Regions from separate parts of the Alishewanella maricola genome, predicted to be linked through region 4. Evidence: predicted binding sites of a transcription regulator. Region 4 holds the regulator's gene; each other region holds the start of a gene.

Region 1 (7,665 bases), 450 kb from region 4:
GCGATCAGCACTGCAATCAAAATGCACGACTTGACCGGTTGCATGCACACCGGCATCGGTGCGACCGGCACAAAATAATTCAATCGGCTGATTAGCCACCTTGGCTAATGCCTGTTCCACTTCTTGTTGCACGCTGTTGACTTCGCGCTGACGCTGCCAGCCATAAAAGCTGGCACCATCATACTCAATACCTAACGCAATTCGCATCACTGGCCCTCTGTTAACTGCGCGGATTATAACGCAGCTAACCGATTATACCTACTCTGCTCTGAGCGCTTTCACTTCTGCTTTTATGTGTTCAGGCGCGTTGGAAGTGAGAATTTCTCCAATCAGCAGTTCTGCACTTTCGGCTTCATCCATTTCTAAATAAGCGCGAATCAAATCCAGTTTGCCGGCAAAACCTTCATCTTCTTTATCAACGTCCATCTTAGTATGTTCGCCAATAATACCGGCATAATCCTCTAAGCCGACATCCACATTTAATTGATTGAAACGCTGCTCATCTTCATCAGCATGCTCCATGGCAGATAACAAATTATCAATTTCAACAAAGTCATCATCTGAAATGGCCGGCTCATCGCTGATCTCCGCGGCTGTAGATTCGGCATTAGAAATAGCGAAAGCATCGTTGGCCTGCTCAACATCGTTGTCTGCCTGGGTAACGTTTTGATCTACCGCTAACTCATTTAATAACGAATCGAACTGACTGTCTTCCAGCTCGGTTAGGTTAAATTCCTCTGGGCTCAGTTCTGGGATAGCATCTTCGTCTTCGTTTTCACTCTGCTCAGCTAAGGCAGCAGCTAATTCTTCATCGCTAAATTCTGCAGCAGACTCATTGGTTAATTGCTCAATTTGCTCGGCAAGCTGGCTAAACTCATCGTCATCCGCAGTATCGTCTGACATGGCTAATTCAGGATAGCTGTCCAGTACTTTACTGGGGTTTTCTACAGACAGTGCCGCTTCTGAAGGGCGCGTGACTGAATTATCCTCATCTGAAGCTAAGTCCAGTAATAATTCTGCATCGCCTTCTGGCTCGGCATCACTGTCTAAAGCGACATCAGGGAAATGCTCTGACGATTCCGCTGTTAGAGCATTCTCAACCGCCTCTTCGTCAGCCGATGTATCTGGTCGGGTTAGCTCTGCCGCAGCATCATCAGTGTCCGTTGTGACAGCATCATTAAGCGCTTGAGCTTCAGAGTGTTCTGCCAACTCATCGGCAGTCGCGTCATCAGGTTCAGTTAATAAGTTCGTAAGATCATGGCTAAACTCGTCTTCTGCCGTTAACGTCTGGGCAATATCAGACTCAGCGTCTTCGTTCAGCAAATCGGCAATCTGTTGCACGGATGTTGCGTGCTCTGAGGCTTTTCGAGCAGCGCTGCTTTCGCTGCTATCAGAAGCGGTCTGCTCATTCAGCTGCTCGTCGATAGCAGGTAACGCGATGTCTTCAGCTAGGCTTAGTTCGTCACTCAACCGCTTAGCAGCGGCAAGCTCGAGCTCATCATCAATTAACGCTTCGCCTGCTGCCAGTTCGGTTTCTTCCGGCAGCTCACACTCAGTCACTAAATCATCATCAGCCGCCGCTTGGTCAGTAATAATGTCATCAACACCGCCTTGTGCAGTGGTGTCGATTAAATCCATGTCATCAAGCGCTTCAAGGGTGAGTTCATCGACATCCGCCTCACGAACCTCAGGGGCTGTCGCTTGCGATTGCTCCGCTGCCGCTTGCTCTAAGATATCGTCAAGCTCGGCATTCAATTGCTCTTCATCTGCAGATAAGCTGTCTGCATCTTCCGCTTCAATCGATTCTGCAGCCAATTGCTCGGCAAAGTCATCTAAATCAGAATTATCAAAACGGGCTTCTGTGGCTAATAAACGTTCGCGCTCATTATCTAACAGTAACTCGTCAATATCATCAGCATCGAGTTCGTCTGTTGCGGCATCGACTGCCTCGTCAGCAGACCTATCCAGCACATCGTCGTTAAGCTCTGCGGCTTCTTCAAGCTCATCATTATTTGTCGGCACGGGCGTAGAGTAGGGCTCATCATCCGGCAGCTCAACTTCAATTTCTTCAATATGATCGTTAACATCATCTGCAGTCTCGCGCTCTGGCGCAATAGGTTCTGCTGCTAGCTTGGCTGTTTCTGCCTCACTCGGATCCGCTAACTCAATAACATCATCATCGTCATCAGCCATTAATAAGGCCGATAAATCCGTATCCGACAAAATATTATCCGGGTCGAAATCTAATTCTTCCACGCCTTCTAATTGAATATCGTGCTCTTCCCGCACCGGCGTTACCGGATCTAAGGCGTCGTCATCAACATCTAAACGATCATCATCCATGCCATCTAACATGTCCGTGCGCAGTGGATCCGGCTCAACTAACTCGTTAATTAAAATATCGTCACTGAAATCCGGTAATGTATCATCTTCAAGGCTATCATCTAGGGCACTGACTGCACTTGGACTGGCTTCATCAAAATCGTTTTTAAACAGATCGTCATCCATATCGAGCAGGCTTTCGTCAAAATCCTGACTATTGTCGATAGGTGGCACCGGTGATTTATAGCCTGCCGAGGTCTGTGGCTCTTTGATCGCATTCGCTACCGCTTCTTCGGTTTGCCGCCCACGCCGTTTAACCCAAGCGATAAAGCCCATCAATAACAAAATAGCGGGTAACGACGCAGCAAGCGCCCACGTAATCGGATTGTTGAGCCAATTGGAGGCTTCTGCTTCTGCAGCTGCGGCGGCTGCAAGTTGCGCGGCTTCCTCCGCTTCGCGTCGGGCTTGTTGCTCGGCCAAAATTTGCTGCTGTTGTTGCAGTAGTTGGTTAAGCTGCTGTTGTAACAAGCTGTCTTCCGCTAATTGCGCTTTTAAGCCTTCAAGCTCTTGTTCCACTCGCCCTAACGAACCACGTAATTGCTGGTTTTCCAGTGCTATACCTTCAATTAATTGAATGGAGTCTTGATATTGATCTTTTAGAGCGTTCAGCTCTGCAGCGGTTTGTTGCTGCACGACATTAGGTTTATTAGCTTCTTCGCGTGCTTTGGCGCGGGCAGCAGCATCACGCGCGACTTTTTTCGCCCACTCAGCATCATCGCTATCGGCTTTACGTCGAGCGACTTCGGGATCAACCAAACGAATCTCACGCAACTCAGGGACAATTAAAATGGCACCAGGCCGTAAATGATTGAAGTTGGCGTCATTAAACGCACCAGGGTTTTTCATGAAAAGTGCGTACATCACTTGGAATGTGGTTACACTGTCGCTAGGCTTGACCTGCTCGGCGATACGCCACAAAGTGTCGCTGGGTGTTAAAGGGCCAAATTGCTTTTGCAATAGCACACTATCCGCGTTTTTCGGGCCACGGATCTGCGTCGGCGCAGACTGAGCCAGCACCATCGACGAAAAATTGACTAACAGCAAAAGTAAAATTATACGAACAGGCATCAGGATTCCTTAGCCGAGCACCTAGACTCACGTTAAAGCAAAATCATATGATAGTGTTATGCAAGCAGTGTTCCATTATTACTGCTGCTGACTCAACAAATATAATGCAGTTAGCCTCGGCTTACCAGTAAATAGCAACAAGCTCTGTTGTTTACCGCTATAAATAACACAGAGCGCCCTAAGGCGCTCTGTGATTTGTGACTCAATTAACCCGCCAAAACGGTATTACAAATAATCACGAATTAAGTGCTCAGCAATTTGAATACTATTGGTGGCAGCACCTTTGCGAATATTATCTGCCACAACCCACAAGTTTATGCCGTTTTCATGGGTAATATCTTGCCGTATACGCCCAACAAACACCTCATCTTTGCCTGTTGCGTTACTCACCTGCGTTGGAAAATCAGCGTTATTTTCAAATAACACCACGCCTGGGGCATTCGCTAAGAGCACTTTAACTTGCTCAACGGTAATCGGCATCCGCGTTTCTATGTGGACCGCCTCAGCGTGACCAAAAAACACCGGCACACGTACCGCTGTTGCATTAACACCAATGCTGTTATCACCCAGAATTTTTTGCGTTTCCCAATGCATTTTCATTTCTTCTTTGGTGTAACCGTTATCCATAAACACATCAATTTGCGGGATCACGTTAAAAGCGATCTGCCGAGCGAAATGGCCCCCTTCTTCTAAAGGCCGACCATTTAATAACTGCGCTGTTTCTTGGGCTAAGGCTTCAACTGCCGCTTGGCCAGCACCGCTTACCGATTGATAAGTCGCCACATTAATACGGCTGATCCCCACGGCATCATGAATGGGCTTTAAAGCGACCAACATTTGGATCGTAGAGCAGTTTGGGTTAGCAATAATATTACGATTACGATAATCTGCAATGGCTTCTGGGTTAACTTCGGGCACTACTAACGGAATATCCGCTTCGTATCGATAGTGTGAGGTGTTATCAATCACCACACAGCCTGCATCTGCGGCTTTTGGAGCATAAATAGCTGACACGCTACCACCGGCTGAAAACAAACCAATTTGAGCTTGACTCCAGTCAAAAGTATCCGCATCTAACACGGTAATTTTTTTGCCTTTAAAGGTAACAGTGCCACCGGCAGAGCGGCTGCTAGCCAAAGGAAATAGCTGGGCAACAGGGAAATCGCGCTGCTCTAATATTTCAATTAAATGTTGGCCTACCAAGCCCGTCGCGCCTAGGACTGCGACATTATATTGTGACGCCATCTGATGCATCCTCTTAAATCTGACTATTAAAGCCCAATTGGCCAAGCCAGGCCGGTACGGCCTGACCGACAAGCTGCAGCGCGCTGTATTCGCGCCGTGCGGGATATGACTTTCTTAGCCAGTCAAACCCATGTTGTTGCAGGTGTTGCCGCAATAAAGCGTCATCACGCCGCACATCATATAACATTCTTGCGACACTTTGGACATCCGGAAGCCCAAAATTAGCAGAAATTTGTAATTTCTCTACAGCAGGCCGAGGTAACAAGGCCGCTAATGCGATTTCTGGCGTGACTCCCAGTAACTCACAACAGCGTTGATACAGCATTTCTGTGCCGCGCGCTTTACCTTCAACACTGTGACCAGCAATATGCGCGGTTGCGATATCACAGTAAGGCAATAACGCTTGTAGGATATCAGGTTCTTGCTCCCATACATCGAGGACCAAAGGGCGACGATGCTGTTGCTGCGCCGCTAATAACGCTTGGTTATCAATAACCCCGCCGCGAGAAGCGTTAATCAAGGCACACTGCGGTTTTAAACTGGCTAGCGTGGCATCATTAAACAGGTGCCACGTAGCATTGGGCCCTTGTTTTTGCATGGGGGTATGCAGGCTAACAATGTCGGCTTGCTGACAAAGTGTTGTAAAGTCGGTGTGTGGAAAATCCGGCTCTTGCGCTGCACGTATTGGGTCACAAAGTAAAACCGGGATCCCTAAAGCATTTAACGCCCGCGCTAAACGCCCACCGATATTGCCTACGCCAACAATACCGACCGTTTTATCGGTTAACTGCCATTGATAACGCTCGGCTAAACACCACATACTGCTGAGTACATATTCCACTACCGACTGTGCATTACAGCCCGGTGCAGCACTAAACGCAATATTTTGACGCTGCAAGTAAGCCTGATCAATATGATCTGTGCCAATCGTCGCGGTACCCACAAAACGCAACTGCTGATTGTCGGCGAGTAGCATAGGCCCTACTGGCGTGACTGAACGCACTAACAAAATATCAGCCTGACTCAGTTGTGCAGCCGTGACCTTGCGCCCATCAAAGGTTGTGACCTCGCCTAACTGCGAAAAAAACTCATGCACTAACGGCATATTTTCATCAGCATAAATTTGCATTCATCGGCACTCCACTGGTTTTAACGTTAAGTGTAACAAAGTTACACGGCTAACAAAGCAAAAGGCGCCATCAAGGCGCCTTTTAAATCAACCTATTAGCTTATTTTGCGTCGTTATAACGCTGTAACACTAAGGTTGCATTCGTGCCACCGAAACCAAAACTGTTCGACATCACCGTATTTAATACTGCATCTCGTGTTTCAGTCACGATATCTAAACCTTTGGCCGCATCATCTAATTCACCAATGTTGATCGATGGGGCAATAAAGTTATGCTGTAGCATCAGCATAGAATAGATGGCTTCGTGCACACCGGCAGCGCCTAAAGCATGGCCTGTCATGGCTTTAGTTGCACTAATAGCAGGCGTTTTACCGGCAAAGACTTCTTGGATCGCCCCTAACTCTTTGACATCTCCGACTGGAGTACTGGTGCCGTGAGTATTCACATAATCAATGGGTGCGCTAACATCTTGCATCGCCATCTGCATACAGCGAATGGCGCCTTCACCACTGGGGGCAACCATGTCATAGCCATCTGAAGTGGCACCATAGCCGACGATTTCAGCATATATGGTAGCGCCACGCGCTAGCGCATGCTCTAATTCTTCAACCACCACAATACCGCCGCCGCCGCTGATCACAAAACCGTCACGGTTAGCATCGTAGGTGCGCGACGCAAGTTCTGGCGTATCATTGTAACGAGAAGATAAAGCGCCCATGGCATCGAATTCCATCGCCAGTGTCCAATGCACTTCTTCACCACCACCGGCAAACACGATATCTTGTTTACCCAGTTGGATCAACTCCATGGCATGGCCAATACAGTGCGCGCTGGTAGCACAAGCTGAACTGATGGAATAGTTAACGCCTTTAATTTTAAATGGCGTAGCTAAACAGGCTGAACAGGTACTCGACATGGTTTTAGGGACAGCATAAGGGCCAACACGCTTAACGCCTTTTTCACGTAATATATCCGCCGCTTCAACCTGTGTTTTAGAAGAAGCACCGCCAGAGCCGACGACTAAACCGACGCGTGGATCTGAGATTTGCTCTAAACTTAAACCGGCATCTTCCATCGCTTCTTGCATGGCAATGTAAGAATATGCTGCAGCATCGCCCATAAAACGCATCGCTTTGCGGTCAATCAGGGTGGCAGGATCCAACTTAATGTCGCCCCACACTTGTGAGCGTAATCCCAGTGTAGCAAACTCTTCCGCCCGGCTAATGCCAGACTTGCCCGCTTTTAACGCGGCTAATACTTCTGCTTTATTGTTACCAATACTGGATACAATACCTAAACCGGTGATTACGGCTCTTTTCATTCTGTCTCCTAGACCTATTTATTAAGGCTCATTAAAAATTTGCGTCTTATTCTACGGCTTTTCCGCAAAAAACTGGTCTGCTTTCAGCGAACAGTTGTACTCTGTTTTCAATTTTGCTTGAGCCTGAGGTAAACTACAAGTTGAATTTTCTGCACAGGCTCCAGCATGCAACCTTTATCCAACGCTCGCATTCATTTTAATCAGCAAGGCGCCCCCGTTGCCAGCGACTTCGAAGATATCTATTTTTCAGATGAAGGCGGCCTTGGCGAAACAGATTACGTGTTTTTACAGCAAAATGGCTTACCCGAACGCTGGTTACAACAGAGTAAAACGTATTTTCATGTGCTGGAAACAGGTTTTGGTACGGGTGCCAATTTTTTAGTTTGTTGGCAACGTTTTCAGCAATTTCGAGCCCAAAATCCAAGTGCACCCTGTCAGCGTTTATATTTTAGTAGCGTGGAGAAATTTCCGATCAGTGCCACCGATCTGCAAAAGGCACTGGCTTGTCATCACGAGTTAG
Region 2 (7,665 bases), on a different contig from region 4:
GTTTCTAATGTAATAATTGGCAACGATATCTATGGCGTTTAAATCATTAGGTTTGAGTTGTAGATAATTGTTAAAATCTTCAATTGCTAAAAATTCATTATTATTTAAATAATGTAGTGTTGCACGCAAGAATAGCTTATCGGGTTCGGCTTTAAAGTACTCTGCTGGCATACCGATTAAATCGGCATGTAAGGTTTGTATGGATTCATTAACCGCTGTTTTATCCTGTAATGCCGTTACCATGGGCAAGGCAAAACGTAGATAAGCATCGTCTAATCCCATGCTAGACAGTTGCTCTAAGGCGTTTCTTGCATCACCTAGCTGCCCAGTTAAAAATTGCACCGTACTGATCGCTCTTAATAACAAAGGGTTGTTCGGATCAAGCGCTAAACCTGTTTGATAATGAGCAATGGCCGCGGGGTAGCGCTTTTGAATAAACGCTAGATGGCCCAACTGAAGTAATGTTGCTGAATTGTTCGGCTCCAGTTGTAAGCTTTGTGCTAATAATTCGGCAGCGCGATCTTCAGCTTTTTCTGCTAATGCCAACTCGGCTTGCGCATTTAATAAGTTAACATTTTGCGGAAAAAGTGTGGCAGCCGTTTTGAGGGTAGAACGGGCTTGCTCAAGATCGTTTGTTTGCAGGTCAAGTGAAGCGGAAACGAGTAGCCAATTAAATTTTTGCGGCTGCCGAAGCTCGCCATATTTTAGCATTTCTTGTAATTTGTTTTTTTGCCGTGACAATAAATACAAATAACTTAATTCATCACTAATTAAGTTAATGTCGGCACCGTCAGTCAGTGCGCCTTCAAAAACGTTTAACGCCTCTGCAAATAATTGCTGTTGCAGCAGAATTTGCCCATATAAAATTTGTGCCGCAAGATTATCTGGCGTATTACTGAGCACATTTCTAAGGTAAATAATGGCCGTTTTATTATCGCCTTGCTTGTGTAGTTGTAAGGCATTGTCGTAAGTATACTTACTGCTGCTGTCGGCATAGGTCGTCATTGAAACACAAAGTAACAGCCCAAAGAGAAGACGATACAAGCTAAGTTCCTTATTGCAATCAGGCAAAAAATTGTTCTGAACAATTATAATACACTATAACTAAAAAGGGGCCGAAGCCCCTTTTTTAACGCTGTGTACGGCGGCGATTTCGATACATAAGGCCAAAAATACCGGCGGCGAAAAGTGATATGGTACCCGGCAGTGGCACATCTTGCGCATTATCTGGCGATGTTGGCAGAGCGGCAAGTTTGGTGGTAATGCTGCCAAATTTCATTGCATCATTAAAACAGGTAATCGTACAGCCAGCACCATTAAAAGCCGCATTGTAAGCACCAATTAACCAGAATTTACCGCTAACACCAACAATGTTTTCAGATGAAACAATAGACGTTTTATTGGCAAAGATATACGGCGAGCCAGAGATGGTGTTGGTATAACTTGCAGTCTGTATAGCACTGTTAGCAACTTGTTGCCAAGTTGGAGATGTATTAGCAAATGGGTTGCTGTTAAAAGCACCCACTGATACGTCAGAGTCTGTTTTAAACCAACTATTGGTTAGGCTAAGTAATTCTACTGGGTTAGGGAACTCTAAAAGAATAAAATCAAAACCATTATTGTTATCAACCGCATGATCAGGAGAGACGTTAGTATCAGCATGGCTATAAACTTGTACGCCGTTACTCGCGCTTAGCGTTAGTTTTCTAGCTGACATAACGATTGCACTGTCCTCTTTTGAATTTGAGGACCAGCCAGATATCAGTGCATTGGTACCTAAATCTGACGTTAGCGTGATTGTGTTTGCGCCTGAAACACTTTTTGTTGTTGCAGGTTTGAAACTCCATGTTTCTGTTGTGCTGGTAGCTGAAGAGGCCAGTACAGAAGTTGATAACAACGCAGCGCTACATAACACCCCAAAGGTGATTTTTTTAATTGCTGATAGCATAAGGGTTAACTCTTAAATGATAATGTCAGTAATTAAGCAAGAAACGTTCCAAACTTTAAGTCGTTGATAGTTATAGCTTAGAGTTTTAACTTTTATCGTGACTGTAAAAATTCTTGACGATCTTTATCAGTGTCAGCCGGCAAATAAAACTGTTTCTGACACACTTCTTACAATAAAACGGTTATCAGGCTCCTATTTTGTCGAGAATTTGAAGTTATTCGCAACGCTCGTTTGTCTGCAAAATAGTTAATATATAACCAGCCTATCTTATATTTTGTTGCATTATTATATTAGATACAATGTGTTAGCTTTGGTTAGCAGGAACAGCCCACAATAAAAAGCCGATTACCACTAACTGGATCATTTGTTACTTTTTCAATCAGTATTTTTACCCTCGCGCTAGCAAAAAATAGACTAGGCTAAATGTAAAGCTTGGCAACTCGAATGTTTCATGCAATGCAAGCTGCCAAACTGACGTTAAGTAACGTTATGCACGTTTACTAACACTTAAGGATTATAGCTCACATTCAACGTTACGCCACTAAAAGTACTATAGGCACGAATGCTGATGTGCCAAGTTGCTGCGGCGGGGTTGCTGATACTGCAGGTTTCATTGTTTCCCTGTAAATAGGGGCGACAATCAAAGCTGCTGGTGGTTGGCCGCGCGCCGCGTCTGACGTACAGATCAGCATCTCCCGTTCCTCCAGCGATGCTGGCAGTGAAATTCTGCATGCCGGCAGGTATGTCGATTGTGTAATGCAACCAATTATTGCGGCTAGCAGACAGATTGGGTAGCGTACTGCTACTGCCCGTTGCGCCCGACCCCGTTCCTTGAGCTGCCAGCACCGCGGCATTGGCATCAACCAGACCAACACCACAGCCTGAACATGCTGCAGGGAAGCTTCGGGCAGAGGTTTTCAGAATATCTTCGATTTGATCCGGGGTAGCGTTCGGTTTGGCTTGCTTGATTAACGCAGCAATACCGGCGACATGCGGTGCGGCCATCGATGTGCCTTGGCTGTACCCATAGCTGTCATTGGCGGGTGTCGTTGAACCACTGTTGTAAGTAGATAAGACGCCACTCGGGTCATTGGAAGAAGACATAGCGCCACCCGGTGCAGCGACATCGACACTGCTACCAGTATTAGAATAATACGCCCGACCACCCTGGCGGTTAGTTGAGGCGACGTTGACGACACCAGTACAATTACCTGGATTAAAGTTATTGGCATTACCATTGTCATTGCCTGCGGCAACCACTATCACCGTACCGCGGCTGCGCGCTTGATTAATGGCGTTTTGGGTAGTGCTATTACAGCTACCTGAACCACCTAAGCTCATGTTAATGACGCTGGCAGGGTTCGCATTGGCTGGCACGCCAGAGACAGTGCCTCCGGATGCCCAAATAATACCGTCTGCGATATCGGAGGTATAACCACCACATTTACCTAAAACCCTAACCGGTACGACCTTGGCGTTAAAAGCAACACCGGCAACACCGGTATTGTTATTACTGACTGCGGCCACGGTACCGGCGACATGGGTACCATGCCAACTCGACGCTCTAAATGACGTCGGCTGACCACCGCCACACTCGCCAACATTTGTCCAATCACCTGGATCGCGGGCATCGCTGTCGCGGGCATTACCATCGTTACCAATAAAGGCATCTGAAATCATGTCATAGCCAGGTAATAGATTGGCATTTAAATCGACATGAGGCCGATAGCCGGTATCCAGTACCGCAACCACCACGCCTTGGCCTGTTGCATTGTCCCAAGCCGCTGGCGCTCGGATGCCGCCGGTGTTTTCATAATAATGCCATTGGTTCGCATATTGGGTGTCATTAGGTGCAAGGGTCGGTTGCAGTAACATGTCTTCTTCGACCAGTTCTACATCATCATCTTGGGACAATTGATTGAGTAATGTCTCAGTTTCCGCGGCGGATAAGCGGCGCTCGGCACTGAACACCGCGTGTTTTTCTAAGGCCGTTTTGCGCACAAATTTTATTTTTTCACCCGCGCGTTGACTAAAGCGCTCGGCTTTTGCTTGCAACCGTTCGGCTTTGCGTTGCTGAGCAATGGTGGCTGGCAGGCTCTGTAGCATGGTATCGGTGTTGGTTTCTTTATATTTGATGATCACGCGGGTAACAGGGCCAGTTGAAGTGTCGATATCCTGTTCAGCGAGCGCTGCGGCGTTGAATAACGCGCCGGGTAAACAAAGCACGGCTATTGCCGTTAATTTAAACTTCTGAGTAAGCATGGTATGACCTTTTTTATAATGTTGTTATTACCTGGATGTAAGGTGATGCGAAATGAATGACAACTTCGCAACACCGCTATTATTAATAGGACAAATTTGGCATAGCTGTAAATCAGCAAAATCTGTATAAAATGAGCTGCTTATGTAGCTATAGCGGTATGCGGCCCCAAAAAAGGTCTTTTTTTAGCATAATAAAAAAAGGAACAAGTCATAAGCTACGCCTGCCTAATTGAAACTGTAAGTATTTTGTAACGTGGGAATTTTATTCTAAATAGTTATAGATTTCTCATTTGGAGAGCAAATTGAATCTAAAGAAGGCACAATTACAGCAACATCAACTAGTTATTTGGTATTAGCAGATAAAGAGTACTATGTCGATTTGCACTGGACAGCCTAGTCTAATGCGCCATACTCAACAGCATAGTGGTGAGGTTAAGCGTATATGCCTGATGAACATAAGAATGAAATTGTACCTATCCTCTATGAATGCGGTATCGCGAGAATATGTCCACGCTGAGTATTGGCATAACACCATAGTAGTGAATACAGGCAATATTTCAGCAGTTAATTTTGATTTGAGCACGTTACAAAAACAATGCCTGTATCAGCAAGGGTATACGACAGCGAGGGATATCGTGCCGAAAAAACTTCCAAAATTGTTCTGAGCGAGCGGTTAAACAGCTCGATCAAAATGAAATTAAATTACATTTTTATTAATTTTCGTATTGCTTGAATAATGGGCAACCTAAATGTCACTTAGTTTTATTTGTTATGGCATGCCTTTATTATATTGATTTTATTGGTTTATATTTTTCATGGTGAAGCGGTCTTTAGATTTTCTATTATAGATTAATTTAATTAATCTATTCATTCATTTCTTCTCGTTTGTCGGAATTACCATAATCTTGTAATTTTATTACGTGCCCAGCGATAGTGGCACATCAAATTAATTTTGCAGGAGAGACCAGACATGACTATTTCAACTCGTAAATTTATTACCCGTATGGCGGTGGTACTGTTGTCGTCAAGTCCATTGCTCGCTTCTGCCGCGAGCACAGGCTACAAGATGGCTTTAATTGATAATGCACCTGGCGCTGAATATATTCAGGCAGGTCAGTACGACAAGGCCATTGCTTCCGCCCAAGCGCCGCTGCAGGCTGATACTGAATTGTTTTATGGCCAAGTTAGCCTGTGTGTCGCTTATAGCCGGATGAACGAATTAGCCTTAGCTGCCACAGCGTGTGACAACGCCGTATTTCGTGCCGCAACCTTAAAAGCGGTTACGGGTTCAGCTAAACGTGAAATGCGCGCTCTAGCGTTAAACAACCGCGGTGTGATTAAGTTATTAGCCGGCGACAAAGTGGCAGCATTACAAGACTTTATGCTGGCAGTGCGTTTAAACGATTCTGCTTTAACAGCGGCTAATTTAGAGCGTTTAACCTTCAGTATCAATGAAGGTCAAGAAATTGCAATGCAAACGGCAGAATAACTTGAGTTTGCTACAAACAACGCCTGGCTTAGTGTCAGGCGTTTTTTTTGGTTATGACCAGCCATATAAAATTAAGAAAGTGGCGTAATGTTGCGCAGTGTTTTTTTGTAATAAAGTGGATTGCCCTTGTTCCTGCAGGCTAAGCAAACCGAGAGTAAGACTTGCGGCTTTCTGTGCTGTCGCATCATTAAAGGTTAGCAGCGCCATACAAAGAGAGTCTGAACAATTAAGTTGCTGCAGCTGCCCCACCTGTGCTGCTTGGAGTCGTTGTTGTAGTCGTTTTTGGCGATCATAACTGCTGGTTTGTGTAATGTGTTGCTCTAGATCCCACATCGCCTCTTGTAACTGTTCGTTGCTCTGCGCCATAAACGCTTGGTTCAGTTCAATCGAAGTACTGCCGTCTGGTTGTTGCAGCACTTGGCGTAAATCGAACGGTTCAACAGTTCGTGTAAAATCGTTAGCCTCAGGTGTATCCGTTGTTTTATTTACCGTGTCAGGCAAAGCTTTAACAGTGCTTGCTAAAGCAGAATTGGGGATGGTTGTTCTATCCGTTGAGCTTGAGGTTGTTGGTGCAGGTGACTGATCTGGCATTGGCAGAGCCATATTTTTACCGACCCACTTTCCCACCTGAAAGGCACTGAATACAGCGATTAGTGCAAGCAATACCCAAAACAGTGATTTACGCATAGTCATCTCGCAAAGTTGCCAATTTGAAAAATAATTGTTTATTTATAGCTGTATTGGCGGGTCTGGTCAATTTTTTGAATAGGTTGCCTGAAGCTAAAAACACGAAGCGCAGCAATTTGCTGCGCTTTTGGTCATGATGTGGCGTTAAATTTGATAAGTGCTACCATCTTTGGCGGTGAAGCTTTTATCACCACGGCAACGACAACTGACTTGCCGGCCGGTGATCATGCTGAACCAATGGCATACCGGATCGGTGGTTTGTAATTGAATGTCATCAACACCCGCTTGGTCACGCTGACCTTGGCTGCCACTTTTATTCAAAATCAATTCAACATGGCGACCTTGGTTTTGCAGCAACAACGACTCCGGTGCTTCACGATGCCCATTTAAGCCAATAAATTGTGCCGGATCGGCTAAGCCACTGGTACTGCCATCGACAAAAAAGGCCAATAACTGTTGGTAATATACGACATAGCTGGCTACTGCCTTGTGTGAACCGTGAGCCAAAGGAAAGGTTTTATCCAAAAAGCCTTTAGAGTAATCCATGATCTGTTTTACATGGCTGTCGTTCAGTTGCGTGATCATCGTAATATCGTGATCGATTTGTATCGACTGTGTTGAAGTGGCTAACGTCGTCATAATTATTTCCTCATCGGGTACGAAGTGTGGAGCCTCTGATAAGGCTTTTATTGCAGATAGTTTTGCTATCGCTTGAAAAACAGTCTAGATTAAATTTAAGCATAATTTCACAATAAAAATTTCACAGTGTAAATTTTACAAAATGAAAATAAATAAAAGCTTGATCCGCAAATCACATTTCTTGGGCACTAAAATTAGAAACCTGAGAAAACGCAATAACTTAACGATAGAAGATCTGTCGACACGTTGTGTGCGTGTTAATCCTGAGTCGGCGCCATCGGTATCCTATTTATCGATGATCGAGCGTGGTAAACGGGTTCCCAGTATCGAAATGCTGGAAGTTATCGCGCAGGTTTTTCAAAAAGACTTAGATTGGTTTTTAGACGGTGAGGCTGAAGAGCAAGATTTAGTGCTGCCCAAGACCGCAAAAGGTGGCCTCAATGGTATGCCATTAGAGCCGAGCTTTTTATTCAGCCCCGATATTTTGCAAATTGCTATCCCGGAAATGTTGTCACAAACGGGCACCAGTGGTCGGCAGTTTGCGCAACTGTTGATTCGGGCGCATCAGGAGCATCACCAGAATCATTTTCCGGAATTAGAGCGTGCCGCCGAAGAGGTAGGGCAAAAACGTCTACCTTTA
Region 3 (7,665 bases), on a different contig from region 4:
TGGTCGGGTCTTGATAAGCTAACTGCTGAGTTAGCAAAGCAAAAAAATCTGACTGCGTTAAAGCACCATTGTTTTTATCGGCAACTTTTTTCTCAGTATCCCAGTACATCCCTTCTAGCGCAGAATTTGTGTTAATGGTTGTCATGCGTTACTCCTTACCCCTGACCTAACCGTAAGGTGCGCATTAACATTTGTTTTGCGGCATCTGCGGTTTGTACATTGGTTTCATAGGCTCGAGATGCTGAAATCATATTCGCCATTTCTTCCATAATGTTGACATTAGGCTTGTAAACATAGCCATTTTCATCCGCCAACGGATGATTGGGCGCATATTCCACATTCGGTGGTGCGTCAGACTCGACAATTCCCAGCACTTTAACGCCAGAGCCGGCATCTTGTTGCCGCTGCGCTTGCGCAAACTCGGTGGCAAACACCGGGTGACGACCACGGTAAACCTGATCGATACTACTGCTCACGCTGTTCGCATTGGCAATGTTACTGGCTGTGGTATTCATTCTTACTGACTGGGCGGTCATGCCAGAGCCAGCAATATCAAACACTTTAAATAGGCTCATAATTACTGTCCTGTGCCTGTAAGGGCTTTTTTCAAGCCACTGATCCGACTATTCAAAAATTGTAGGCTGGTCTGGTATTCGATGGCATTTTGCATCATGGCATTACGTTCGCGGTTCATGTCCACGCTGTTACCATCACCGGTATCAGTTTGTTCTGGATTACGAAACTTCACTTCATGCCGGGTTGCAGTAGAAATGGGGAAATGCCCATCATGCGTCCGCTGCATGGAACGGCTTTGCCGAGATTGGGCGTTCACCAGCGCTTGCTGAAAATCGATGTCTTTAGCTTTATAGCCAGGAGTGTCAGCGTTAGCGACGTTTTCTGACAGCACTTGCGCACGACGATCTCGAACCAGCAACGCTTGTTCGTGCATGCCAAAGGCTTTGTCTAAACTGATTGCCATTTTTTTGCCACCTCATGTTGTAACCTTAGTTTGAGGAAGCAAAAAGCAGGCCAAGATGCAGAGTTAAGATTTCTTGCGGTAAATAATGCCCGGATTACAACGCAGCATGTCAAAGTCTTCATTCATGGTTGACAATGACTCTGAGGCCCCGAGGATTAAGTAACCTTTACTATTTAATGACTGAGCAAACTGTTTGATTATTTTCGCTTTCACTTCAGGAGAAAAGTAAATCAATACGTTGCGACAGAATATGATGTCGAATTTTCCTAGCAGGGTATAACTGTCTAGCAGGTTAAGATGCCGAAAAGTCACTCTTTTACGCACGTTATCTTTAACACGCATCATGCCATTAGAGGTATCTTCAAAAAACCGCGTGCGACGTTCAGGTGATAAACCACGCGCTAAAGCTAAGCCGTCGTACTCGGCTCTGGCGCAATGCTCCAGCATTGTATTGGATATATCAGTACCTAAAATATTCACCCCACCAGGAAAGGCATTCGGCCGACTTTGCTGAAACTCTAGCGCGGTCATTGAAATAGAATATGGCTCTTGACCCGATGAGCTAGCCGCTGACCAAATTTTGACGCTGCGGCAAGTTTTTTCCAGCTCCGGCAATAATTGATTCTTTAGTAGCTCGTACGGGTAGTTGTCACGAAACCATAAGGTTTCATTGGTGGTCATAGCGTCAATCACGGCTGAGCGTAACTGCCGTTCAAACGGACTCATGGTTTTGGCAACCAGTTCAGATAAACTGCCATGGCTAAAACGTTGCATTAAGGGGGTTAAACGGCTTTTAACCAAATATTGCTTATTGTCACCCAGCACGATGCCGCACTGTTGCTCGAGAAAATCCCGAAATTGCCGATATTCCGATTCTTGTAACTGCTTATTCTGCACGCATAACCCTTACCAATTATTCAACGTGGAGCCATTTTTGCACTGCTTGTGCTAACTCGTCGGGATTAAACTTTGCAATAAAATCCTCAGCCCCCACTTTTTGTACCATTTGCTGATTAAACACGCCACTTAACGAGGTATGTAAAATCACATGTAACTGTCGCAGTTTCACATCAGCTTTCACCGCCGCTGTTAGGGTATAGCCATCCATATCCGGCATTTCGATATCAGAGATTAGTAAACCCACTTTTTCTGTGATCGAATGTTGGCATTGTTCACTTAATTGTTGTAGGTAGGTCAGCGCTTCGCGGCCATTTTTGACCAAGTGCATTTTTACACCCAAAGGTTCTAGCGCCCGTTTCACCTGATTACGGGCCACAGTAGAATCATCAGCAATTAAAATGACTCGATCGCCTAAATCAGTTGCAATGCTTTTCGACACCGTTTCATCGTGGATCATTGTCGGTGAGGGTGAAATCTCTTCGAGAATTTTTTCAACATCCAAGATCTCAATTAATTCTTTATCCAGCTCGGTAACAGCCGTTAAATAGCTTTGCTTACCACCAGTGCCTTTTGGCGGAGGCATGATGGTTTCCCAGTTGGTATTAACTATGCGCTCAACTGAACTGACTAAAAAGCCCTGCACCGAGCGGTTATACTCAGAAATAATAATGAACGCAGTGGAAAGATCTTGAATTTCTCGCCCGCCGATAGCCAAACTTAAATCAATGACCGATATGGTTTGGCCACGAATGTGCGCAATACCACGCACAAACTTGTTGCGTTTGGGCATGCTGGTTAAACGCGGACATTGCAATACCTCACGCACTTTAAACACGTTAATACCATAACGCTGGCGTCCAGCAAGCTTAAACAGCAGCAACTCTAATCGATTCTGACCCACAAGTTGGGTGCGCTGGTTGACGGAATCTAGAATACTGGACATCTGGGTTTCCTTACTTCAGCCTTTAGGCGTGATATTTGCATGACTAGTTCAACTGTCAGAAAATCGGCGTCAATATATGATTCAGGTATGTTATAGCCCTTTGTTAATTAAGCATAGACAAACCCTATGAAAAAGTATGAAAATTTTCGTCATACCACTGCTTTAATTACGTTACTGTGCTTAAGTTTAACGCTTAGTGCATCGGCTTTTGCCGAGCAAAATACCTTAGCAAGCTATAGTCCCGAGCAATTAACGACCCTGACAGAAAATTGGTTAAACGACACCTTAGCCAGCGAACTGTCAGCAGATACTGAGGTAAGCGTGACCCCTTTGGATACTCGGATTGGTGATAAAGAATGTGCTAATGCCCTGCAATTTAGTTTACCGGCAAGCTACAATCCACGCCAAACCACCGTGCAATTAAGCTGTGACAGTCCTGTCGCTTGGCAGTTGTTTATATCAGCTAAGATCACCGAGTATCTTGATTTAGTGGTGATGCGGCAAAATATTTCTCCAGGAACGGTTATCACGGCCGATATGCTCGAAATTGAGCGCCGGGAGCGACGCTTAGTTCGGGGTAATATTGTGCAGCAACCGGCTGAGATTATTGGTAGTAAAAATAAACGCAGTCTGAGTGTTGGTCAAATTATCAACCTTCAGGATCTTTGTCTTGTATGCCGGGGTGATATTGTTACAATAGAAATTAATAATAGCGGTTTATCTGTTACTGCCACTGGCGTGGTTCAGCAAGACGGTACCCTAGGTGCTATAGTTACCGTGAGAAACCAGCAATCTGGGCGCAGTATTCAAGCAGAGGTTGTTGGGGTTAATCAAGTTCAAGTAAAATTTTAGAAAATAAACCTAAAGTTTTTTTTGTAGCGGCCGTTAACCTAAGCATAAGGACTAAAGTTTAGGTGAAGAGGTTCTATTATGGCGATTAATATTAATAACTTGCAAAATACTCCGCAGGTTAAAACAGATAAAAATGATCAACTGGTGCAGCGCCAACAAACTACTGTGCAGCAAAATGTCGGTAGTCAGGCAATGCAAAAGCAAGATTCGGTGTCTATTACACCGCAAGCTCAGCAATTTTCTAAATTGCAAGAAAAGGCCAGTAACAGTAGCGGTATCGATCAAGAGAAAGTCGATAAGATTAAACAGGCTATTGCTGAAGGCAAATACAAAATTAACGTTGAGCAGTTAGCTAAGCGTATCATGCAATTTGAGGGCGATTTATTCGACCGCTAATGAATACAGCAAAAAGCGCCACCCTCACCTGCCTGAACCAACAACAAGCGCATTTATCTGCGCTTTTGTTGTTGCTAGAACATGAGCTTAAAGCGGTTACCGAACGTGATGTACCGCGTTTAAACAACATCATCGAACAAAAAAATACCTTATTGCTACAAATTGAACAAACCGATAAGGCACTTAGCCAATCTGAAGACCTGGCTGAGCAACGCAAACAATCTTGGTTTGATGAGCGTATTGCTGTTTTGGATGATTTATTGGCGCAGTGCAAACAACAAACTGCCGTTAACCAACAGGTTTTAGAACACAGCCAGTTAACGCTAGGTCGATTAAAGCATGAGATTTTATCGGCGAATGGTAAGACCGGCTTAACCTACACCAACAAAGGCAAACCGGCTGTAGATAGTAAAGGCAGTGGCGTAAAAGCCTGATCCAACCCCTATTTATTAAGCAATTATCCGCGCTTAATAGGCCAAACCATCACCACAAATAACGTACACTGCGAATACTTTGCTTCGGCTCGGTATGCTGCAAGGTTGCATACACCTCGGCAAAATCCAGCGATAGCTCGGTAATATAGGTATCTTCAACCGCATAGGTTTTCACTACCCGCGCACCGCGGATCACACCTTGCACTGACGCTTCTAACACATCGTTTTGCGCGACCATGGCACTTAAGGTGTTTTTGCTGTCAATTCTTTGACCATAAACCCGCTCAGCTAATTCTCGATAAGCTTCTAATTTGGAAGCACGCATCGCCATTAACATACGCTGGCTGTCACTCGCACCCGGTTGTGCTGATATTGGCGCAGCACCCAGCGCCGTGATCACCGGGAAAGCCAGTGGCGTTTCTTGTTGATATTCAATATGTCTATCAGCCAATTGGCCACAAGCTGCTGTTAATGTTGTAAGGATCACAACTACGCTTAAGCTCTTAATCATAATAACCCATCCTGTCACGGCAGCGGGCGCTGCCTAAGCCAACGCTTTTCTGATATCAAAACTTAAGCAAAATTCACGCCAGTCATTACAAATATCCAGTTCGGCACATTATTTGCTTGTACCTTAGTAGTAGATACGTTGTAACGCCGGTGCTTAGCTTACGCTAAACAAACAACCCGATAGGCGTTTACACCTAATCAATAAATTCAGCGATGGCAGACTATGAGAATACGCATTCTATCCACCCTCTTGTTCGGGCTTGCCGCTTTAAGCCAAAGCAGTTCGCTTTTCGCCAACTGGTATGAAGCCACCGGGCAAGCCAGTATCGAACGTGGCGATTTAGATAGCGCGCGTCGAGCAGCCATTGAAGATGCACTGCAACGCGCCACCTTATTTGCAGGGGCAAAGTTAGAAAGCCATCAACAGGTAGTGCAAGGGATCTTGCAACATCACTCGGTTACGCTTAGCACGAGCGCGGAGCTGCGACAAGTACAGCTACTGTCAGAAACGCACAGCCAACAACAGGTGTTTATTACGCTAAAAGCCCATATCTTGCCGATGGCCAAAAGCTGTGCGGCTAATTTTCGAAACCCATTATTGGTCACCCAAGTGCATTTAGATGCGCGGCAAGACGCCATTTATGGCCAGTTGTTTGAACTAGGTGAACACAGTACACGACAGCTGTCGCGCCATTTGCGTGACTTTGGCCCAGGCTTAGCATTACAAGTACGTGACGAACCCATCGCGCAATCTCAATTAACCGCCAATGTTGCCGATCAGTTTTTTGCAGAAGGCCAACAATTTATTTTATTCGCCACCATTCAAGATTTATCACTTGGCGCTAAAACCAGCAAATTTTGGCAAAGCAGCCAACGCGAACGCTTCTTTACTTTAGAAGTGGTGTTGTTTGATACCTATGAGCGACGAGTGCGTTACCAACAAGAATACCGCACCAGCAGTTTTTGGCCAGATCAAGATAACTCAACACCCAGTAGCCACAGTGTGGCATTTTGGCGCATGCCCTATGGCCAAAAGATTGATCAAGTACTCCGTACCGTGGCACAAGATATCCAAGAACAAACCCAATGCCAACCGTTGTTAGCGCAAATTCGCCAAGTAAAACAACAACACATTCAGCTTGGTTTAGGCAGTAGCCATGGTTTAAAAGTGGGTGATCAGGTTAATTTAATTCAAGTTCAGCGCGATCCGCAGCAAGCCGAACTGCGGCGTTTACTTGATAGCCCTGTGCAACTCACCATTACCGATATTACCCCAGAAGGCGCATGGGCCGCCTCGCCGAGCCAACAATTGTTAAATCATATTCAACCGGGTGATATTGTTAGCTTTCAAAGCCGATAGCCTTTATCAAGGCTGCTTACTGAGTGATGAAACAACAGCGTAAGCGGTCGCAAGGTAATATTCACTTCAAGGTCTTATTCTGCTAAACTCTGCGCCCTGTTGCCTCATAGTTAAATGGATATAACGGCCCCCTCCTAAGGGGCAATTGCAGGTTCGATTCCTGCTGGGGCAGCCAAGAGAGTGTTTATCAAGGCTCGCAAATGTTCACGAAACCCGCAAATATCAAGGCCTGCAAACCATTTTATTGTTCACGTTTGTTCATGTTAATACGCGAACATTCGGTTTTTTTGATAACACAGGTGATAACACCTCCGTTCTGTGTTATCAAGCTGTGTTATCAAAGGGGATAAAATCGCAATAAAACAAAGTCTTTGATCGACACCGAAACACGTTCAGCGAAGCCAAAAGATAAGCTTTTTTTCGCTATATGATGGTTTTAGTTTTAGTTTTAGTTTTAGTTTTAGTTTTAGTTTTAGTTTTAGTTTTCATAACATCATAAGAACATACAGTAAGCTTTTAAACATTAAGCTACTTTAGCCACGATATCTGCATCAAAAATGGTTTCACCCCTTCTGAACGTCCATTTTAACCACTCAAAACGCTACTTATTTTCACAAAATAATTCTAGACATAAACCAGAAAAAAACCAAATAATTAATGATTAATGGTAATACTTTACACATCTCACATTTTTATGTAGGTTTAATTTTTATACTTAAAAGGATTTATAATGAAAAAAATAAGCTTTATTTCGACATTTTGCATACTTGTATTTGCCCAACTTAGCACAGCATCTGCAACAACATTTATAAAAGGTTATGCCTGCGACAATTGCTCATTACAGCAAGCTGAAAATATTGCTCGAACACGCGGTGCTCCATTGGTTAATTGTGTACCAACTGGCAATAATGATGTGATAAGCATTGATGAACATACTTGTTATAGCTCGCCCCAAAAATTTATTATCTTTGATTTAGCTACAAATACGACCTATCCATTTCAAATGTCTCACAGCAACCAAGGTAGTTCAAACTGGGATTTGATTCTCAATTCAAACCCAACAACCTTAACAAATTTAGAACATGAGATATCACAAGATTTTTTTGATGTATTGGAAATTCAAGAACAAACTCTACAAGAGATAGCAATGTCAGAGGAAGAAAACTTGCAGTTGGCTTTTACGCCTCTAAGTGCATTTTCAGCAAGTACTTTTAACAGCACAACCACTAGCGCTGAAAATTGTGAATCGGACACCGCTGCCACAGTTATCCGAATGACTTTGAACCCAATA
Region 4 (7,665 bases):
TCAATAGCATTGCCCTGATCATCTTATATGGCCTGCTGATGGGCACCTCATTGTATTTTGAAGCCGCGTTATTAATTGCCATGTTAGGTTTTGTCAGCACGGTGGCCGTGTGTAAGTTTTTATTACGTGGCGATATCATCGAATAGGAGAGACTATGCAAAATTGGATGGAATGGGTAATTGCCTTCTTTTTATTACTCGGAGGCAGCTTTGTGTTAATTGGTTCGATTGGTTTAACGCGGATGCCCGATTTTTTTATGCGCTTACATGGGCCAACAAAGGCGACCACCTTGGGTATGGGCGGTATTTTGTTAGGTTCGATGCTATTTTTTAGTGCGGCACCCGGTGAGATCAGCGTGCATGAATTGTTGATTACTATCTTCTTATTGATCACCGCGCCAATCAGTGCACATATGCTCATTAAAGCTGCCCTGCATCATCAGACTGAGGCGATTGCGCGGACTACAGGTGAGCAAGAACTCAAGCGAGGGCAATTACAAAACAGCAGCCGCTCGCATATTAAGTCGAATTTACCCTAAAAAACCTAACAATAGCGTAAAGCACAAGCTTTACGCTATTCCCCAAAACCGGTATTAATTAATAAAGTAATCGCGTCTAATGCTTCAGCAGCGTCAGGGCCTTCGGTGGTCACTGTAAGGGTTTTACCTTTACTACTGGCCATCATCAGCAGGGCCAGTACGCTGCCGGCATCTGCTGTTTTACCATCTTCTTGCACTAATTCTACTTTGGCATCAAATTGCTGGCTTAACTGCACTAGCTTGGTGGCGGCACGTGCGTGTAGGCCTAGGGCATTAATAATCGTGACTGTTGCAGCTAACTTATCGGCCATGATGTCTGACTAATTCCCGATGGCGAATTTGTACATCTTCGCGTTGGCTGCGGTAGGTTTCGGCTAGGCTTTGTGCGATATACACTGAACGATGCTGGCCACCGGTGCAACCAATCGCTATCGTTAAGTAGCTGCGATTGTTACGTTCGAGATGAGGTAACCAGCTGGCGATAAAGGTATTGATCTGCCACGTATATTTTGCAACCACGTCTTGTGAGGCGAGGTAATCTTTAACTGGTTGATCTAAACCTGTGAGCGGTTTCAGATCCGGCTCCCAATGTGGGTTGGGTAAAAACCGCGCATCGAACACAAAATCGGCATCCTTTGGAATACCATATTTAAAACCAAAGGACTCAAAGAGTATCACTAAACGGCCGGTCTTTTGGCCTAAGATCCGCTCACGTAATTGCTCGGCCAGTTGATGCACATTCAGCTCAGTGGTATCGATATATAAATCGGCGCGGCTAGAGATAGGATCTAATAACTGTTGTTCACGTGAAATGGCTTCATCGAGCGACATCGCTTGATGGGATAACGGATGTAAGCGACGCGTTTCGCTAAAGCGTTTAATTAGCGTGGTGTGATCCGCATCCAAATATAAAATCGTCAGTTCCAGCTTGCGCGGCAGATATGACAAAATGTCTGATAACTCATCGGGATCACTGGGTAGGTTACGTACATCAATACTCACGGCAACGCGTTCGTATTGGCCCATTACTGCAGTAGCTAGGGTCGGTAATAGATTAACCGGGAGATTATCGACGCAGTAATAGCCGAGATCTTCCATGACTCTCAGAGCAACCGATTTGCCAGAGCCTGAGCGACCACTGACGACGAGTAGTTTCATGACTCACCTGTTTTTTGGCTATAGTCGAGTAGTAGCTGATACAGTTGTTCATCTGACTCGACATGGCGGATTTTTTTGGTTAAGTCTTTCTGACTCAACAATTTGGCAATACCGGATAACGTACTTAGGTGCGTTTGGCATTGCTCAGTGGGTATTAAAATAGCGCAAAAAATATCGACGGCTTGGTTATCTATCGCATCAAACGCGATAGGGTCTTTACTGACCACAAACACCAAAATCGGTTGAGTTACGCAGTCAAGTTTGCCGTGAGGAATGGCGATACCGCCACCGATGCCGGTTGAACCGAGTTTTTCACGGGTCATTAAGGCTTCAAGAATGGTGTATTCAGATAGTTCGGGAAGCTGCTGGTGAGCCAGTTCGGCGATATATTCGAGGATACGTTTTTTACTGTTAAATAGAACTGCACTTTTCGTGCAGTTCTCCGCTAACATTGCGTTTAAATTCATAATAATGTCTTAGTGTCGTGACAGTTTTTCTTTGTGTTTAATGACCTGCCGATCGAGTTTGTCTATTAACTGGTCAATCGCAGCATACATGTTTTCGTTCTCAGACACCGCAAACACTTCGCCACCGGTGAGATGGATTTTAGCTTCGGCAATCTGTTGTAATTTTTCCACGTTTAAGATGACATGTACATTATTAATGTTCTCGAAATGACGCTCTAGCTTAGCAAATTTATTCTCGACATAATCTTTTAAGGCTTCGGTAATTTCGACGTGACGGCCTGTTAAATTGATTTGCATAGACTCTTCCTTTTAGTTAAGACACTTACAGCAGGGTCTTTCGTTGATTTGACGGCGGAATAAACAACGATTCGCGGTATTTAGCGATAGTTCGCCTAGCCACGTTTATCCCTTGTTCTAACAAAATCTCCGCCATTTTACTGTCACTTAGCGGTTTTGCCGGATTTTCTGCCGCCACCAATTTTTTAATAAAAGCACGAATGGCAGTGGAAGAACATTCACCACCACTCTCTGTACTAACATGACTGGAGAAAAAGAACTTAAGTTCAAAAATTCCACGTGGTGTATGCATATATTTATGAGTGGTGACGCGTGAGATAGTCGACTCATGCATACCGACCATTTCTGCAACATCATTCAATACCATCGGTTTCATGGCTTCTTCACCATGCTCAAAAAAGGCTTGTTGTTGCTGCACAATGCAATTGGCTACTTTGAGTAAAGTATCGTTTCGGCTTTCTAAGCTCTTTAAAAACCATTTAGCTTCTTGCAAGTGCGAACGAATAAATTGCGTATCAGCGGTATTTTTAGCGGTTTTGCTCATCGCCGCATATTGCTGATTGATTCGTATTTTGGGCATAGCGTCAGCGTTTAATTCGACTTGCCAGCGACCTTTTACTTTTGTCACCGTGACATCAGGAATAACATATTGCTGCTCTTGTTTAATCACATCAGCACCAGGCCGTGGATTTAAACTGTGGATCAACTGCATGACTTCCTTTAACTCTTCTTCTTTGAGTTTAGTCACGCGCATCAAAGAACGAAAGTCTCTATTCGCTAAAAATTCGGTATAGTTGCTAATAATGAGTTTTGCATCATTTAAATAGGGGGTAGTTGGCTCAAACTGCCGTAACTGCACCAGTAAACACTCTTGCACCGAGCGCGCGCCAACCCCGACCGGATCAAATAATTGAATGCGTTTAATCACGGCTTCAACTTCGTCGGCCTCGACCTCGTTAGATTGCAGTGAGTCGAGTATCTCTTCGCAGCTGATACTTAAAAAACCATTGTCATCGATGGCTTCAATAATGATCTCAGCAATAGCCCGGTCGATTTCAGAAAAGGGCGTGAGTTGCATTTGCCAACGTAAATAATCTTGCAGGGTATCGCTGGTTTCACCCTGATACACCATATCGTCATCAGGCATGTTGCCACTGCTAACAGGGGCGGCACTGACTAAATCATCCCAGTTATTATCTAGCGGTAAATCTTCTTGGATGTTTTGTTGATTCAGATCATCGCTGGTATCGCGATCGGCTGCGTCTTTTTGCTCTGAGTTTTTGTTGCGTGGATCGTCAAGGGTATCGCGATTGATATTGCCAAGACTGTGATCAACCTCATCTGGCTGACGTTCGAAATCATCATCGCCTTCGAGTAACGGGTTCGCGTCTAACGCTTCCTGTATTTCTTGCTGTAGCTCAATGGTGGACAACTGTAATAGGCGTATCGCCTGTTGCAGTTGTGGCGTCATGGTAAGCTGTTGTCCTAGGCGGAGTTGCAAAGAGGGCTTCATGTACCTGTAATTCTCTCCTGAATGCGCAGTTGCGTTCTATCTTCTTTACTATAGCCTGAATTGCTCACCTAGGTATACATCACGCACCTGCTGATTTGCTAGAACATCTTGCGGAGAACCGGCTGCAATCAGTTCGCCATGACTGACAATATAAGCGATTTCACAAACATCTAACGTTTCACGCACATTATGGTCAGTAATGAGAACACCAATGCCACGTTGGGCGAGGTGTTGAATGATTTTTTTGATATCAAGTACTGAAATCGGGTCAACGCCAGCGAACGGTTCGTCTAATAAAATAAAAGCGGGATCAGCGGCTAATGCTCGCGCGATCTCAACCCGACGACGCTCGCCACCAGATAACGCCATCCCTAAACTGTTGCGGATATGGCCGATATGAAATTCTTCTAATAAATCATCGGCAATTTCAGCGCGGCGTTGCGTGCTTAAATCTTTGCGGGTTTGCAAAATGGCCAATAAGTTTTCATGCACAGTCAATTTACGAAAAATCGAGCTTTCTTGCGGTAAATAACCAATGCCGGCGCGGGCACGTTGGTGGATCGGAGCAAAAGTAATATCTTGCTCGTTGAGGGTAATGGTGCCTTTATCCGAGGGAACTAAGCCAACAATCATGTAAAAGGTTGTCGTTTTACCTGCACCGTTAGGGCCCAATAAACCGACGATTTGCCCTGCATTGACCTCTAAGCTGACATCTTTCACTACCTGCCGGCTTTTATAGCTTTTGGCGAGGTGCGAGACCACTAACTTCATGGATTGTCCTTGTTTTCTGGGGTGAAAATCGTGGTAACGCGACGATTTTGCTCACCTTCAGCACTTAATTGTTGTAATTCAATGTTGTAACGGATCACGGCACCGCGTACTAAGCTACCGCTTTGCATCACTTCGGCATTACCCGATAACGTTAAAATTCGGCTGGCACGGTCAAATCGGATCTCATTCGCTTGAGCGGTTACAGGACGATCACCTTGCAGTGTTTGTGAATAGGTCGCCGGTGAGCCTGTTGTAATAAACACCTCTTTACCTTTACCAGCACTGGCGTCGACTTCAAGTTTGTCTGCTTTGATCAACATGGACCCCTGACGTACGACAACGTTATCGGCATAACTGGCAATGCTGTCAATTAATGAGGCTAAGGTTTTATCTGCATCGACCGAGATGGGCTGTTTATGATCCGGTTCGGCGGCCAAACTAACGGCAGAAAAAAAGGCCAAAACAATCATTAAGCTATTAATTTTCATTGAAATATACCGTCTCTAAATGCTTTTGCAATTGCATGGTTTCTTTTGTTAAATCGACATGCATACCTTGCCCTTTAATGAAAAAACCGGCGCCGGTGATCTGAACGATTTCATGCGTATGAATACTTTTTTCAGGCAACATCAGTTGTAATGAGGCCGTTTCAACGCGTTCTACTAAACCTAGGGTTTGTTTGTTTTGCAAAACCACTTGGTTTTCCAAAATAATCTTATCTTCAGGAAACCAGACACCTTGTAAGCTACTGATTTCCCAAGCAGGCTGATGTGCTTTATTAAACAGGGTATAGCGCGGTTGATCAAACTGCGTAAAGCCGAGCTGTTCAAAATGCTCTAATTTCAGCGCCTGCACGTGATCGGCAATATAGCCCTCATTGTCGTAGATGCGCAAGGTAACATTTTCAGCAATGTAATCCGGTTGAAATTCTCGATCCACTTGCAGATCCACTTGCTCAACGCTGGGATTCAACCACAGGTAGCCCGCGACTATCACGAGTAACATGACGATGAGCACAAAAAACTTTCTCATGAGCTGCTGCCATCAAATTGTAAAAATCGCTGTTGCGCAATCAGTAACAGATCGCATAATTCGCGCACTGCACCAAAGCCGCCAGGTAATGACGTGGCTAAATGGGCGTGCTTTTGCAAATAAGGATGTGCATCTTTTACCGCGACGGCTAAGCCACAATGTTGCATGACTTGCCAATCGGCCAAATCATCACCGATGTAAGCGACTTGGCTGGCATCTAATTGCAGTTCAGCGAGCAGCGCTTGAAATGCAGCTGTTTTATTTTCTTGCCCTTGATAAATATAGGGCACCGTTAGCGATTTCATACGCTGCTCCACAATGGCCGATTGTCGCCCTGTGATCACGGCTACTTCTATGCCCGCTTGGCGCAGTGCTTTAATGCCATAGCCATCCCGGGTATGAAAGGCTTTTAGCTCTTCACCTTGATTACCTAAGTAAATGCGCCCATCCGAAAATACGCCATCGACATCACAGATAAGTAATTTAATATCAGCCGCGCGGCTGGCGTTAGTATCACTGATAGCTTGGTACAACTGGCGATATAAGTCCATGTTACATTACTCCTGCTCGCAGTAAGTCGTGCATATTCATGGCGCCGATTGGCTCGCGCTGCTCGTTAACAATGATCAGGCCATTAATTTTTCGTTGCTGCATAATATTCAACGCTTCTGCGGCAAGCATTTCTGCTTTAACCGTAATGCAATTGACCGTCATCACCTTGGCAATTGAGGTACTGTGAATATCAATACGTTGATCAAGAATACGTCGTAAATCACCGTCTGTAAAAAGCCCAGCCAAACGGCCTTGTGCATCGACTACGGTGGTCATGCCGAGCCCTTTGCGTGAAATCTCTAATAAGGCATCTTTAATGCTGGCCTCTTGCGGTACGATAGGCACTAAATTTTCTTTATGCATTAAATCTTCTAAGCGCAACAATAACTTGCGACCAAGGCTGCCACCGGGATGTGATAACGCAAAATCATCGGCTGAAAAGCCTCTAATATCTAACACCGCGACAGCCAAGGCATCACCCATCGCCAGTGTCGCCGTGGTGCTGGCGGTGGGCGCTAGGCCAAGTGGGCAAGCTTCTTGAGGTACAGCTACACATAAGTGAATATCGGCCAAGCGCGCTAACGTAGAATCCGCTTTCCCGGTCATGGCGATCAGTGGAATACCCATGCGTTTGATAATTGGCACTATGGTCAGTAATTCGGCTGTTTCACCAGAATTGGAGATGGCGATAACGATATCGTCTTTTGACAACATGCCCAAATCACCATGGCTCGCTTCGCCTGGATGCACAAAAAAAGCCGGAGAGCCAGTAGAGGCGAGGGTTGCCGCTATTTTGTTGGCAATGTGGCCAGATTTACCAATACCGCTGACGATAACTTTACCTTTATTATCGAGTACCAGCTGACAAGCGCGCTCAAAATCATCATTAAGATATTGTTCGAGTTGTCGAACGGCTTCGGCTTCGATGCGTAATACCGCTAAAGCCTGTTCACGGAAAGTCTTTGTGGTCATAACCAAGTTTACGCCAAATGAGTAAATAACAAATATTGGTAGCCAATAAAGCCGCTTAAAAGCAAGCCACCTTCTAATCGATTGATACGTTGTTGCTTGCCGATACGTATTGACATTAATAACAGTGCAAATGCCGCCGCGATCATCACGTAGCTATCCCGCGTACCGGCATTAATATCGAGTGTTGAAGGCCCAATCACTGCGCCTAAGCCTAACACGGCTAAAATGTTAAAAATGTTTGAGCCGATAATATTGCCCAGCGCCAGATCATCTTCGCCTTTTATTACGCCTATGACGCTTGCGGCGAGTTCGGGCAAACTGGTGCCGATAGCAATAATTGTTAAGCCGATGATTAAATCACTCAT

What was found. Region 4 encodes sigma-54, which starts transcription at its own class of promoters, with help from an activator protein. Its sites were predicted from a motif close to GTTGGCACGNNNNTNGNNT; they were not measured.
Region 1: a site for sigma-54 is predicted at 3,509-3,527, ahead of JAO78_RS02535 (FimV/HubP family polar landmark protein). Genes of this name have one in related genera too.
Region 2: a site for sigma-54 is predicted at 4,256-4,274, ahead of JAO78_RS13920 (S8 family peptidase). Genes of this name have one in related genera too.
Region 3: a site for sigma-54 is predicted at 5,080-5,098, ahead of JAO78_RS12980 (LPP20 family lipoprotein). Genes of this name have one in related genera too.

Annotation. Positions count from the first base shown of each region.
Region 1 covers NZ_JAEINI020000001.1:511,356-519,020, reverse strand. The annotation lists gene truA (tRNA pseudouridine(38-40) synthase TruA) at 1-207, opposite strand, end outside; gene JAO78_RS02535 (FimV/HubP family polar landmark protein) at 259-3,450, opposite strand; gene JAO78_RS02530 (aspartate-semialdehyde dehydrogenase) at 3,676-4,695, opposite strand; gene JAO78_RS02525 (4-phosphoerythronate dehydrogenase) at 4,709-5,824, opposite strand; gene fabB (beta-ketoacyl-ACP synthase I) at 5,925-7,145, opposite strand; gene mnmC (bifunctional tRNA (5-methylaminomethyl-2-thiouridine)(34)-methyltransferase MnmC2/FAD-dependent 5-carboxymethylaminomethyl-2-thiouridine(34) oxidoreductase MnmC1) at 7,311-7,665, shown strand, end outside.
Region 2 covers NZ_JAEINI020000011.1:87,192-94,856, forward strand. The annotation lists gene JAO78_RS13905 (tetratricopeptide repeat protein) at 1-1,044, opposite strand, end outside; gene xdp1 (exosortase-dependent surface protein XDP1) at 1,130-1,879, opposite strand; gene JAO78_RS16885 (hypothetical protein) at 1,800-1,964, shown strand; gene JAO78_RS13920 (S8 family peptidase) at 2,456-4,210, opposite strand; gene JAO78_RS13925 (hypothetical protein) at 5,181-5,699, shown strand; gene JAO78_RS13930 (hypothetical protein) at 5,751-6,386, opposite strand; gene JAO78_RS13935 (aldolase/citrate lyase/malate synthase family protein) at 6,531-7,025, opposite strand; gene JAO78_RS13940 (DUF3612 domain-containing protein) at 7,168-7,665, shown strand, end outside.
Region 3 covers NZ_JAEINI020000010.1:896-8,560, reverse strand. The annotation lists gene JAO78_RS13020 (flagellar hook assembly protein FlgD) at 1-145, opposite strand, end outside; gene flgC (flagellar basal body rod protein FlgC) at 156-575, opposite strand; gene flgB (flagellar basal body rod protein FlgB) at 578-979, opposite strand; gene JAO78_RS13005 (CheR family methyltransferase) at 1,043-1,876, opposite strand; gene JAO78_RS13000 (chemotaxis protein) at 1,893-2,822, opposite strand; gene flgA (flagellar basal body P-ring formation chaperone FlgA) at 2,949-3,674, shown strand; gene flgM (flagellar biosynthesis anti-sigma factor FlgM) at 3,753-4,070, shown strand; gene flgN (flagellar export chaperone FlgN) at 4,070-4,504, shown strand; gene JAO78_RS12980 (LPP20 family lipoprotein) at 4,554-5,015, opposite strand; gene JAO78_RS12975 (flagellar assembly protein T N-terminal domain-containing protein) at 5,238-6,374, shown strand; tRNA gene JAO78_RS12970 (tRNA-Arg) at 6,475-6,549, shown strand; gene JAO78_RS12965 (hypothetical protein) at 7,105-7,665, shown strand, end outside.
Region 4 covers NZ_JAEINI020000001.1:59,508-67,172, forward strand. The annotation lists gene JAO78_RS00280 (K+/H+ antiporter subunit F) at 1-146, shown strand, start outside; gene JAO78_RS00285 (Na+/H+ antiporter subunit G) at 155-538, shown strand; gene JAO78_RS00290 (HPr family phosphocarrier protein) at 574-849, opposite strand; gene rapZ (RNase adapter RapZ) at 839-1,696, opposite strand; gene ptsN (PTS IIA-like nitrogen regulatory protein PtsN) at 1,693-2,166, opposite strand; gene hpf (ribosome hibernation promoting factor) at 2,173-2,460, opposite strand; gene JAO78_RS00310 (RNA polymerase factor sigma-54) at 2,486-3,973, opposite strand; gene lptB (LPS export ABC transporter ATP-binding protein) at 4,022-4,744, opposite strand; gene lptA (lipopolysaccharide transport periplasmic protein LptA) at 4,741-5,232, opposite strand; gene lptC (LPS export ABC transporter periplasmic protein LptC) at 5,222-5,776, opposite strand; gene kdsC (3-deoxy-manno-octulosonate-8-phosphatase KdsC) at 5,773-6,327, opposite strand; gene JAO78_RS00335 (KpsF/GutQ family sugar-phosphate isomerase) at 6,329-7,300, opposite strand; gene JAO78_RS00340 (calcium/sodium antiporter) at 7,309-7,665, opposite strand, start outside.